Linked DNA regions of Sphaerotilus montanus. The protein of the gene in region 2 binds, or shares a complex with, the protein of the main gene of each other region. Links are inferred from orthologs where the notes say so. Each region holds a gene or a part of one and is shown on either strand. Other genes may lie near its edges.

Evidence for each region. Proteins that work in one complex are often made in the same cells at the same time.
Region 1: the proteins of obgE (region 2) and ybiB are in contact, whole or in part, in a crystal structure (PDB 8BFT), measured with the Escherichia coli proteins. The link is inferred for Sphaerotilus montanus from one-to-one orthologs.

The regions. Positions count from the first base shown.
Region 1 is NZ_JACCFH010000001.1:3,152,771-3,160,312, forward strand. Bases 2,890-5,659 are described here. They hold ybiB (DNA-binding protein YbiB), read right to left. Parts: upstream 4,847-5,659; coding sequence 3,932-4,846; downstream 2,890-3,931. Other genes in these bases: BDD16_RS14440 (ATPase), read left to right, coding at 3,185-3,697; BDD16_RS14445 (hypothetical protein), read left to right, coding at 3,694-3,927; BDD16_RS14455 (fused MFS/spermidine synthase), read right to left, coding at 4,869-5,659. Also shown: BDD16_RS14425 (acetyl-CoA carboxylase biotin carboxylase subunit), read left to right, coding at 1-479; BDD16_RS14430 (VOC family protein), read left to right, coding at 496-963; more of BDD16_RS14455, read right to left, coding at 5,660-5,672; BDD16_RS14460 (YoaK family protein), read right to left, coding at 5,678-6,442; BDD16_RS14465 (nitrate reductase), read right to left, coding at 6,490-7,542.
Region 2 is NZ_JACCFH010000001.1:565,589-570,684, reverse strand. Bases 1-2,788 are described here. They hold obgE (GTPase ObgE), read left to right. Parts: upstream 1-736; coding sequence 737-1,840; downstream 1,841-2,788. Other genes in these bases: proB (glutamate 5-kinase), read left to right, coding at 1,875-2,788; rpmA (50S ribosomal protein L27), read left to right, coding at 386-643; rplU (50S ribosomal protein L21), read left to right, coding at 30-341. Outside these bases: more of proB, read left to right, coding at 2,789-2,996; BDD16_RS02375 (PEP-CTERM sorting domain-containing protein), read left to right, coding at 3,157-3,726; BDD16_RS02370 (hypothetical protein), read left to right, coding at 4,018-4,308; gamma-mobile-trio recombinase GmtY, read left to right, coding at 4,316-5,096. UniProt on the Escherichia coli protein: An essential GTPase which binds GTP, GDP and possibly (p)ppGpp with moderate affinity, with high nucleotide exchange rates and a fairly low GTP hydrolysis rate.

The DNA.
Region 1 (7,542 bases), 2.6 Mb from region 2 along the record:
GTGGCTACGACAGCGCGCTCGGCACCGCCAACGTGCTGCTGGGCGACAAGATCTACGCGATCCGCAGCCACACCAAGCTCGGTGACCTGCTGATGACCGGCGTGTGCAACGGCCTGCCGTTCACCGCGCAGGTCGAGCGCAGCGCCAACAAGAACCCGCTCGCCATCCGCGTCGCCCACAACGGCACGCAGATCGACGCGCTGGTGCTGAACCCGCGTGCCGCCGAGCTGATGAAGCTGATGCCCTACAAGGCACCGCCCGACACCAGCAAGTCGCTGCTGTCGCCGATGCCGGGCCTGCTGGCCGACGTGTCGGTGGCGGTCGGGCAGAAGGTGCAGGCCGGTGAGAAGCTCGCGGTCATCGAGGCGATGAAGATGGAGAACATCCTCGTCGCCGTGCAGGATTGCGTCGTCGCCGAGATCCTCGCGAAGAAGGGCGAGAGCCTGAGCGTGGACCAGCCGATCCTGCGGTTCGAGTGACAGCACGGGGAACACCATGAGCACACCCAAGCCATTCAAGATCCTCGGCATCCAGCAGATCGCCATCGGCGGCACCGACAAGCAGCGGCTCAAGTCGCTGTGGGTCGACATCTTCGGCCTGCAAGTCAAGAGCACCTTCGTCAGCGAACGCGAGAACGTGGACGAGGACATCTGCGCCCTCGGCAGCGGCCCGACCGCGGTCGAAGTTGACCTGATGCAGCCGCTGGACATCGACAAGAAGCCGGCCGTGCACGCCACGCCGCTGAACCATGTCGGCCTGTGGGTGGATGACCTGGCCAAGGCGGTCGAGTGGATGACGGCCAACGGCGTGCGTTTCGCGCCGGGCGGCATCCGCAAGGGCGCGGCCGGGTTCGACATCTGCTTCATCCACCCGAAGGCGAACGACGAGTTCCCGATCGGGGGTGAAGGGGTGCTGATCGAGCTGGTGCAGGCGCCGGCCGAGGTCGTCGCGGCCCTGTCCTGAGCGTCTGCCGCACCCTGCGATGTGCGGCAACACCCGGCTGGCGACTGTCCGAGACAGGACAGCGTCAGCCGCTCCGGGTGAAATGAAAAGCTATACTCGCCGCGCTCGGTCGGCGGGGTCAGAGGAGACCGTTCCATGAGCACCAACTACGCCGAATTCCACCGCCGCTCCATTGAAGACCGCGAGGGCTTCTGGGGCGAGCAGGCGCAACTGATCGACTGGCACAAGCCCTTCGACCAGGTCTGCGACTACACCAACCCCCCGTTCGCCAAGTGGTTCGCCGGCGGCGAGACCAACCTCTGCCACAACGCCGTCGACCGCCACCTCGCGGCCCGCGCCGACCAGAACGCGCTGATCTTCGTCTCGACCGAGACGAACACCGAGAAGGCCTACAGCTACCGCGAACTGCACGCCGAAGTGCAGCGCATGGCCGCGATCTACCAGTCGCTCGGCGTCAAGAAGGGCGACCGCGTGCTGATCTACATGCCGATGATTGCCGAGGCCGCGTTCGCGATGCTGGCCTGCGTGCGCATCGGCGCGATCCACTCGGTGGTGTTCGGCGGCTTCGCCAGCCACTCGCTGGCCAGCCGCATCGACGACGCCCAGCCCACCGTCATCGTCAGCGCCGACGCCGGGATGCGTGGTGGCAAGTCGGTGCCCTACAAGCACCTGCTCGACGAGGCGATCAACCTCTCGGCCCACAAGCCGGCCAAGGTGCTGATGGTCAACCGCGGTCTGGCCGACTACGCCAAGGTCGATGGCCGTGACGTCGACTACGCCGAACAGCGCGCCCTGCAGATGGACACCGTCGTGCCGTGCGTCTGGGTCGAGTCCACCCATCCGTCCTACATCCTCTACACCTCGGGCACGACCGGCAAGCCCAAGGGCGTGCAGCGTGACACCGCTGGCTACACGGTGGCGCTGGCCGCGTCGATGAAGCACATCTACATGGGCAACCCCGGCGAGACGTACTTCAGCACGTCTGACATCGGCTGGGTCGTCGGCCACAGCTACATCATCTACGGCCCGCTGATCAACGGCATGGCCACGATCATGTACGAGGGCCTGCCGACCCGCCCGGACGCCGGCATCTGGTGGAGCCTGGTCGAGAAGTACAAGGTCACCGTGATGTTCTCGGCCCCGACCGCCGCGCGCGTGCTGAAGAAGCAGGATCCGGCCTACCTGACCAAGTACGACCTGAGCAGTCTGAAGGCGCTGTTCCTGGCTGGCGAGCCGCTCGACGAGCCGACGGCGACCTGGATCGGCGGCGCGCTGAACAAGCCCATCATCGACAACTACTGGCAGACCGAGACCGGCTGGCCGATCATGGCGATCTGCAACGGCGTCGAGCCGGCACCGACCAAGTTCGGCTCGCCGGGCAAGGCGGTCTACGGCTACGACGTCCAGCTGATCGACGAGACCACCGGCGAGGAGATCACCGAGCCGAACAAGAAGGGCGTGATCGCCGTCAACGGCCCGCTGCCCCCCGGCTGCCTGCAGACCGTCTGGGGCGACGACAAGCGCTACGTCAGCACCTACTGGACCAGCATCCACAACAAGGTGATGTACTCCACCTTCGACTGGGGCGTGAAGGACGCCGACGGCTACTTCTTCATCCTGGGCCGTACCGATGACGTGATCAACGTCGCCGGCCACCGCCTGGGCACCCGCGAGATCGAGGAAAGCATCTCCAGCCACGCCAACGTCGCCGAAGTGGCCGTGGTGGGCGTGGCCGACCAGCTCAAGGGCCAGGTCGCGGTGGCGTTTGCCGTGCTGAAGGACCCGAGCAAGATCACGAATGTGGCCGATGCCAAGGCGCTGGAAGCCGAGACATGAAGGTCGTGGACAACCAGCTCGGCGCCGTGGCGCGTCCGGCCTCGGTGCGCTTCGTGACCACGCTGCCCAAGACCCGCTCGGGCAAGGTGCTGCGCCGCGCGATCCAGGCCGTCTGCGAAGGCCGCGATGCGGGTGACCTGACGACGATGGAAGACCCGGCCGCGCTGATGCAGATCAAGGACCTGGTCACGGGCTGACCTGCCGGATCTTCGGAATCTGCTGCCTCCGGATGGTGATTCCGGACCGCCGCCCCGCTCATGCGAGCGGGGCTTTTTTTCGTCCACCCATCAGTTCCTCTTCAGAATATCAAGAGAAAAATGTCACGGCGAGTTACATAATGATTTGAAATTCTTTCGATTGCACCGCCTCCTGGAGCGAACTGGACATGCCCCGCATCCACATCATTGCCGGCCCGCCGGGCGCAGGAAAGACCACGTTTGCCAAGGAATATCTGCCGCAGGAGGCGGCCTGCCGGAACTTCATCGACGCCGATCTGATCGCCCAGGGCCTGTCGCCCTTCGCGCCGGAGCGCATGGCCCAGCGGGCCAGCAAGCTGATGCAGATGACGATCCAGGACATGCTGCGGCTGCGCGAGACCTTCGGCTTCGAGACCTCGCTGCGCAGCCGGGACTACGCCAGCCTGATCCCCGACTGGCGCGCCAAGGGGTATGTGGTGCAGATGGTGTTCCTGTCGCTGCCGTCGTGGGAGGTGGCGCAGCACCGGGTCAACGAGCGTGCGCGCCAGGGTGGCCTGCGCATGGCGAGCGATGTGGTGCAGCGCCGTTATGACACCGGCCTGCACAACTTCCACGCCGTCTACAAGGACCTCGTGGACCTCTGGGTGCATTTCGACAACGCGGGACCTGTCCCGAAACTGGTGGACTGGAGCGGCGCATGAAGAACGGTTCCCTGACCCAGCAGACCTACATTGCACCCGAGGTGCTGGGCGCCTACGCGGCGCTGAAGCGGTCCGCCGAGATCTCGCGGCAGATGGCCTTCCTCACCGGCACCGACGTGATCATCGTCAAGGACGGCCGCATCCTGCGCGAGTCCGGGGCCGAGAGCTACGACCTGCGCGCCGAGCGGCCGACGAGCAACGTGCATCCGCTCCCCCGGCCAGTGCGCTGACGCTTCAACGCGGCAGCGCGTCGCGCAGGCACTGCACCTGGCGGGCGATCGAGGTCGGCAGCGGGATCTGACCGTCCAGCACCGCGTGGATGTGCGCTGCGGTGGTGTCGGCATCGATGGTGGCGGGCAATGCCGGCAGTTCCACCAGCACGCCTTCCTGTGGCGCCACCGACAGCGTGGTGTCCAGCACGCCCGCCCGGTAGACATCCAGCCGCGGCTGCCGGCGGGCATCGGCCACCGGCTCGCCTTCGGTGCCGCGCATCAGCACCGCGTCGGCGCCGCTGTCGCGCAGGTACTGCGACAGGCTCACCGCGTACTCCGGGTGGGTGTGGTTGACCACCCGCAGCGCGCCGGGAAGGGCCGGCAGCAGCTTGGCGATGGTGTGCCCGCTGTTGCGCAGGCCGAGCACGCGGCGCAGCGCCAGCAACTGCGCCAGCGGCCGGTTCAGCGTTTCGAGCGACATGAACACCGGCTCGCCGCGCGCCCATTGCGCCGCGGCCTGGGCAGCGTCGGCGGCGGGCGGCAGGCCGAGCGCGGTGAAGATCGCCGCGCTGGTGACGCGACCGGGGTCGTCGATCGGGCCGTGGACCAGCACCGGCACCCCTTCGCGCGCCAGCAGCAGCGCCAGCAGCGGCGTGAAGTTCGGCAGCTTGCGCGCGCCGTTGTAGGACGGCAGCAGCACGGCGGGCGAGGGCGCCACCAGCGGCAGCGTGTGCACCATGGCGGCCTCGACAAAGGCCGCGAGTTCGTCCGCCGATTCGCCCTTGATGCGCATCGCCAGCGCGAAGCCGCCGAGTTCGAGGTCGCTGACACGGCCATCGAGGATGCGGGTCATCAGGTCGAGCGCCTGGGCGTGGTCCAGCGAGCGGGCACCGTCCTTGCCGCGGCCGATGGTCTTGAGATAGGGGGCGATGGTCATGGGGGGATTGTCGTCGTCGGCTTCAAGCGGTGCCCGTGTCGGCCTGTTGCTGCAGCAGTGCGCGCCGCACCGCGGCCATGGCGGGCTGCAGCGCGCGCCAGGCGGCGGCATCGAAGCCCGCGGGGCCGCGCGTGGTGATGTCGCGCCGCCGCAGTGCCTGCGCGTCGCGGCAGGCCAGCACCACGCTGTTCGTGCCCCGCTCCCCGTCGCCGACCACCAGCACCGCGTCCGCGCCGAAGGTCTGCCGGATGCGCGCCACATGCACGGCGAACAGCGGCTGGCTGGCGCCGCTGGGCAGGTTCGCCACCAGCCAGCCGGTGTCGGTCAGGGCCTGCGCACAGTCGTCGTAGAACGCCTGCGAACACAGCGCGTCGGGCAGGCCTTCCCAGTCGAAGCCGTCCACCAGCAGCACGTCGAAACGCTGCGGCGGATCGCGCACCAGCACCGCGCCGTCCTGGCAGACCACCCGCAGGCGCGCGCTGTCCGGCGGAATGCCGAAGTCGCCGCGCAGCGCGATCACGTGCGGGTTGATCTCGGCGACCTGCAGCGTGCTGTCCGGCAGGTGCCGGTGGCAGAACTTCACCAGCGAGCCGCCACCCAGGCCGATCAGCGCGATGCTGGCGGGCCGCGGCTGCCACAGCAGGAAGCCCATCATGCGCTGCGTGTAGGCCAGGTCCAGCCCGTCGGGGTCGTCCATGCGCATGCGGCTCTGGATCTCGCTGAGCGAGAAGTGCAGGGCGCGGACGGTGCGCGCCTGGTCCTGGTAGACGTAGGGACGGACGTGGTCGTCCGCGGTTTCACCGGTGGGTTCGGGGGTGTCGGGCATGGGGTTCAAGGAGGGAAACGGGCCGGGGCGATGCGGTGCAGGTCCCTGGCCAGCGCTGGCAGGGCCATCACCGCCAGCAGTGCTGCCAGCGGAATCGTCGCCGAGAAGCCCAGCGACCGGAAGGCCAGCGCACCGACGATGCCGCCGCTGAAGAACAGCGCCAGCACGGTCGCATGGATCCACAGCTTGTCGCGGTTGGCGCGCACGTACATCGGATCGTCCGCGTCGCGCTGGCCGTTCCAGTAGAGCAGGCGGCCCAGCTCGATGCCCAGGTCGGTGACCACGCCGGTCATGTGCGTGGTGCGGATCTCGGCGTTCGAGATCTTGGTGATGATGGCGTTCTGCAGGCCCATGATGAAACACAGCAGCAGCACCGTGGTCGGCACCAGCAGGGCCTTGAAGTCGTGCAGGTTGGCGCCGAGCAGGCCGAACAGCAGCAGCAGGCCGGCCTCCAGCAGCAGCGCCAGCGCGTACTTGCCCTGGAGCTGGCGGTGGCGGCCCCAGTTGATCAGCAGGGAGGTGCAGGCGGCGCCCGAGACGAAGGCGCCCAGGGCCACCAGCCCCGCCAGCGCTAGCCCGATGCTGCCCAGCGCGAGGTCGTCGGCGATGCCGGAGATGATCCCGCTCATGTGCGAGGTGTAGCGGGCCACGGCCAGAAAGCCGCCCGCATTGACCGCTCCGGCGACGAAGGCCAGCACGCCGCCCAGCTGCCGGTTGGCAGTGCGGGTGCGGTCGCGGCCGGTCAGGCGCTGGAGGAACTGGAAGGCCATGGTGGGAGGCGGTCACTGTAACCGACGCCCTCGCCATGGCCCCCGCTTCACAAGGCGGTGGCCGTGCCCGCCGACGCCTTGGCCAGACCCCGCAGCACCGGCAGGCAGGAGCCGCAGTTGGTGCCGCATTTCAGCTCACCCTGCAACTGCGCCATGCGCTCCTCTACGCTACCGCTGCAACGCCCGAGCACCTGCACGATCTGCGGCTCGGTGACGTTGAAGCAGGTGCAGACCTGCGGGCCCTTGTCCTGCACCGGCACGGGCGCGGTCGGGCTGCCGGCGAGCAGCGCGCGGCCATAGGACTGCGCCGGCAACTCGTCCTGCAGCAGCGTCTTGATCCACGACTCCGCCCGCGTGTCGCCCGCCAGCAGCACGCCGCGCAGCAGCCGGTCGACGCTCACGTTCTGCATGAGCACGGCGCGGTACTGGCCGCGCTGGCGGTCGTGGTAGACCAGTGTGTCGCGGCCGGACAGGCCGAGCAGCGCCTCGATCTGCTTGACCAGCGCTTCCTGCATCGGCGCCGCGGCGGCCGCGCGCCAGACCAGCCCGGCCAGCCCGTCGGCGTGCGGCTCGCGACCGAAGGGCAGCACCATCGCGTAGCCGAACTGCGGCATCAGCGCCTTGAGCGCCTCGCGGGCCTTCAAGGCTTCTGCTTGCGGCAGCCACGCCAGCCCCAGCATCCGCCATGGCAGCTTCACCGCCTCGATGCGCACGGCGGCGTGTTTCAGCTCGGGCTGCTTCGACGTCGGGCAGTACGTCGGCAGCGTCACGCCGTTGATGCCCAGGCGCGCGACCCCCTTGTCGTCGGTGCCGCCGAGCACTTCCTCGCCCCAGTGCATCGGGATCGCGACCTGCGTCGGCGCGACCTTGTCGGTGCTCTGGATCGGCAGCACCAGACTGCCGCGCCGCGAGCGGACCTCGACCAGCGCGCCGTCCTGCAGGCCACGCCGCGCCACGTCGGTCGGGTGCATCTCGACCACGGGTTCCGCGATGTGGCCGAACAGGCGGCCGAGCGTGCCGGTGCGGCTCATGCCGTGCCACTGGTCGCGCAGGCGGCCGGTGGTCAGCGAGAACGGGTAGCGGGCATCGCGCGGCTCGGC
Region 2 (5,096 bases):
GAGAACTTTACCCCCAAGAAAGGGCTGATATGTACGCGGTCATAAAAACCGGTGGCAAGCAATACAAGGTTGCAGCCGGCGAAAAAATCAAAGTAGAACAGATCACTGCGGACGTTGGCCAAGAGATCGTGATCGACCAGGTGCTCGCCGTTGGAAGCGGTGCAGAACTCCGGGTTGGCGCTCCCTTGGTTGATGGCGCAACGGTGACGGCCACCGTGCTGTCGCATGGTCGGCACGACAAGGTCCGCATCTTCAAGATGCGCCGTCGCAAGCACTACCAGAAGCGCCAGGGCCACCGCCAGAACTACACCGAGCTGCAAATCAGCGCGGTGCTCGGCTGAGCCGTCGCCTCTCCCATCCAGCACATCCTCAGAGGATCTGAACCATGGCACAGAAAAAAGGCGGCGGTTCCACACGGAACGGCCGCGACTCCCAACCGAAGATGCTCGGCGTCAAGGCCTACGGCGGCCAGGTCGTCAGCGCCGGCTCCATCATCGTGCGCCAGCGCGGCACCCGTTTCCATGCTGGCAGCAATGTCGGCATGGGCCGTGACCACACGCTGTTCGCGCTGGTCGATGGCACCATCTCGTTTGCCACCAAGGGCGCCGAGAACCGCAAGACCGTGATCGTCACGCCGGTCTGATCGACCCGCGACGCTTGCGCGCATGAAGCCCCGGCAAGCCGGGGCTTTTTTGCTTTGAAATGATCCGATGCGCCTGGACGCTGGAGTACAAGCATGAAATTTGTCGATGAAGTCACCATCGATGTGGCCGCCGGCAACGGTGGCTCCGGCTGCGCCAGCTTCCGGCGCGAGAAGTTCATTCCGTTCGGCGGCCCGGACGGCGGCAACGGCGGCCGTGGCGGCCATGTGTTCGTCGTGGGCGACCGCAACCTGAACACGCTGATCGACTTCCGCTACATCCGCCGCTACGAAGCCCGCAACGGGGAAGCTGGCCGGGGCTCCGACCAGTTCGGCGCTGCGGGTGCGGACATCGTCCTGCGCGTGCCCGTCGGCACCATCATCCGCGATGGCGAGACGGAAGAGGTCATTGCCGAGCTGCTCACGCACGGCGAGGAGATCATCCTGGCCAAGGGCGGGGATGGCGGCTTCGGCAACCTGCACTACAAGACCAGCACCAACCGTGCGCCGCGCCAGAAGACGGTCGGCTGGCCCGGCGAGATCAAGAATCTGAAGCTCGAATTGCGCGTGCTGGCCGACGTCGGCCTGCTCGGCATGCCCAACGCGGGCAAGTCCACGCTGATCACCGCGATCTCGAACGCGCGCCCGAAGATCGCCGACTACCCGTTCACGACGCTGCACCCCAACCTGGGCGTGGTGCGCGTCGGCCCGAGCCAGAGCTTCGTGGTCGCCGACGTGCCGGGCCTGATCGAGGGCGCCTCCGAAGGTGCCGGCCTGGGCCATTACTTCCTGCGCCACCTGCAGCGCACCCGCGTGCTGCTGCACATGGTGGACGCGGTGCCCTTCGACGAGGGTGTCGATCCGGTCGCGCAGATCCGCGCGATCGCCAAGGAGCTGAAGAAGTACGACAAGGCGCTCTACGAGAAGCCGCGCTGGCTCGTGCTCAACAAGCTCGACATGATCCCGGACCCCGCGGAGCGCAAGGCCCGCGTGAAGGACATCGTGCGCCGCCTGCGCTGGAAGGCGCCGGTGTTCGAGATCTCGGCGCTGACCCGCGAGGGCTGCGAGCCCCTCGTCCGCGCGCTCTACCAGCACGTGGCCGCCCTCAATGCGCCCCCGATCGAGGTGCCCGACGTGCGCTTCGTCGAGACTGACAACGAAGCCACGCCGCCCGATCCGACCGATCCGCGCTTCCGCTGAGCACACGCCACGTTTCCCTATTCGCGAGGTCGCCATGAGTGAGGTTCTGCTGAACGCCCGCCGCATTGTCGTCAAGGTCGGCTCCAGCCTGGTCACCAACGAGGGCCGCGGCCTGGACGCCGAGGCCATCCACGCCTGGTGCGTGCAGCTCGCGGCGCTGGTCCGCCAGGGCCGCGAGGTGGTGATGGTGTCGTCCGGTGCCATCGCCGAGGGCATGAAGCGCCTGGGCTGGGCAACCCGGCCGAAGGAGCTGCACGAGTTGCAGGCCGCCGCCGCCGTCGGACAGATGGGGCTGGCGCAGATCTACGAGACGTCCTTGCGCGAACAGGGCCTCGGCAGCGCACAGGTGCTGCTCACGCACGCCGATCTGGCCGACCGCGAGCGTTACCTGAACGCGCGCTCGACGCTGCTGACGCTGCTCGGGCTGGGCGTGGTGCCGGTCATCAACGAGAACGACACGGTCGTCACCGACGAGATCAAGGTCGGCGACAACGACACGCTGGGTGCGCTCGTGGCCAACCTCGTCGACGCCGATGCGCTGGTCATCCTGACCGACCAGAAGGGCCTGTACTCGGCCGATCCGCGCAAGGATCCGGACGCGAAGTTCATCCATGAAGCGGTGGCGGGCACGCCGGAGCTGGAGCAGATGGCCGGTGGCGCCGGCTCCAGCATCGGCAAGGGCGGGATGATCACCAAGATCCTGGCGGCGAAGCGGGCGGCCGGCAGTGGCGCGTCCACCGTGATCGCCTGGGGCCGCGAGCCGGACGCGCTGCTGCGGCTGGTGGCGGGCGAGTCCATCGGCACGCTGCTGGTGGCGACGACGCCGAAGGTCGCGGCGCGCAAGCAGTGGATGGCCGACCACCTGCAGCTCAAGGGCGCAGTGGTGGTGGACGACGGCGCCGCGCTCAAGCTGCGCGACGAGGGCAAGAGCCTGCTGCCGATCGGCGTGGTGGAAGTGCAGGGCGATTTTTCCCGTGGGGACGTGATCGCGGTGCGCACGCAGGCGGGTGTCGAGATCGCCCGGGGCTTGGCGAACTACGCCTGCAGCGAGACCCGGCTCATCGCGCGCAAGCCGTCGTCGCAGATCGAAGGATTGCTGGGCTACGCCAACGAGGCGGAGTTGATCCATCGGGACAATCTGGTGCTGTTGGCCTGAAATGTGAAAATCTCACCCCTGTTTGTGGGTTCCGGTTGGTGACTTGATCAGTTTGTACCGAGTGGTACCCATGAACAGGGGTGGTACGAAGCGTGCCGCTGCCTAGACTCCGTTTGCAAGATTGGCCGATGGCTGGTCTAGATCACATTCAGGAGTAATCATGAACAATCTCGGATTCAAGAACATTTCGGTGCTGGCGGCGGCTGTATTCGCACTGGGTGCGTCGGTGGCGCAGGCCCAGTCCATCCCCCTCAACGATGCCTCTTTCGAGAACGTCGATCTGCATGCAGCCTGGGGTGACTCGACGGGTGGCGCTTCGACCGCACCGTTGGGCGGCTTCCTTGGCAGTCAATACGCGGCGCTCGACGCAGGCGAATCGATCTACCAGAGCTTCACGGCTGCGGTCGGTGGTCTCTACAACGTCAATTTCTGGGCAACCGGTGATGGCCGTTCGCGCATCTTCAACTCGTTGGACCTGAATACCGCGCTGGGGACCTCGGGCGACCCGATGACCAGCTGGGGCACCGCCTGGACGGCTGCGACGTATTCCTTCACCGCGATCGCCGGCGAGTCCTACCACCTGTATTTCTCGGGCAAGGGTTCGCCGTTCGGTGTGGATGCTGTCAGCGTGGCTGCCGCCGTGCCGGAACCCGAGTCCTACGCGATGATGCTCGCCGGTCTGAGCGCGCTGGGCTTCATGGCCCGTCGCCGCAAGCAGTCGCAGGCCTGAGCTGCGTCGACCTGGCGGCTGCAGTCGCCATGAAAAAAAGCGCCTCGACCGCTATTCCCCCCAACCTTCAATGCATAGTTAGGGGCGTTTAGCTCCGGGAAGCCCTCTAAGCCCCTCTTGCAGGGGCTTTTTCTTGCCTTGATTTCAATAAAGCTATTCCCTAAAAATACATATGATGTAAGATGAATCGAACGATGCAGCGCTGTCTTTGGCTGTTCCGAGTAGCCGTCTTTCATTGAAAGACGAGTAGCAGGTGGGAGTCCGGGGGAGGGGCGTATGGGGCGGCGGTCTGTGGATAACTCGACTCTGGAGCGCTGGCGGGCGCTCGATGCCCTGTTGGTGCTGGCGGCGCTAGGGTGTTATGCGAAGGCCGACAGCACTTTCGAGCCTCTGACCGCGCACGGCACTCAGCGCTATCACGTCAACGTCGATGGACAGGATTTCGAATTGCTGCTTCGCGGCCCCAAGTTCTTCGACACCCGGCTTCAGCGCGGCGGAGGCGGTGCCGTGGACTTGGTCATGCATGTGCGCCAGGTCGATTTCAAAGGCGCGACGGACCTGTTGCGCCGCCTGGCTGTCTAGGTCCGCCATGTTCGTGACCGTCAAAGCCCGTATCCACACCGACGCCACAGGGGTCTACACCGAACTGCCTGCGCTGCTGACCCCGGCCGGGGTGCTGGAGCCTTTGCTCGACTATTGCCTGTACCGCAGCCACGACCGCAGCCTGGCGTGGATGTCGAAAGTGACCCGCTCGGTGCGGATGTTCCTCGAATACCTGCAATCCAACCCCGCCGAACGCGACACCTACCGCCTGTTCCAGAACTTCGCCCAGCGGCTCTACACAGGCACCTTTGACCGCGTGACCGGCCTCGACCCCAGCGGCTTGTGCTGGGCGCCGCGCTCGCCGCAGGACGCATCGCACATCGTCACCCACCTGACCGACTTCTTCGACTGGCTCGGCGAGACGCGTCCCGAGGCCGCCCAGGTGAACCCGCGCTATGCGGGCGGCGCCTTCGACCGGCAGACCGACGAGGTCGCCTACCAGTTCCGGCGCAGCAAGGCCTTCCTCGGGCACACCTGGGCGGCGAACGCGTCCCCTGCCGAAACCGGGCACCGTGTCCGGGGCCAGCGCCTGCCGAAGGTCGACAAAGGCGAGCCACCGGCCTTCCCGGAGGTGCGCTTCGAGGAACTGCTCGCCAGGGGATTCAGCACGGCCGGACGCCAGGACTACCGCGGCATGCTCATCACGCTGCTGCTGCACGGAGCCGGCTTCCGCGAGTCGGAGCCCTTGCACCTCTACGTTTCGGACGTGTTCCCGGACCCGGCCAACCCGCGCCAGGCCAAGGTGCTCATCCACCACCCGAGCCACG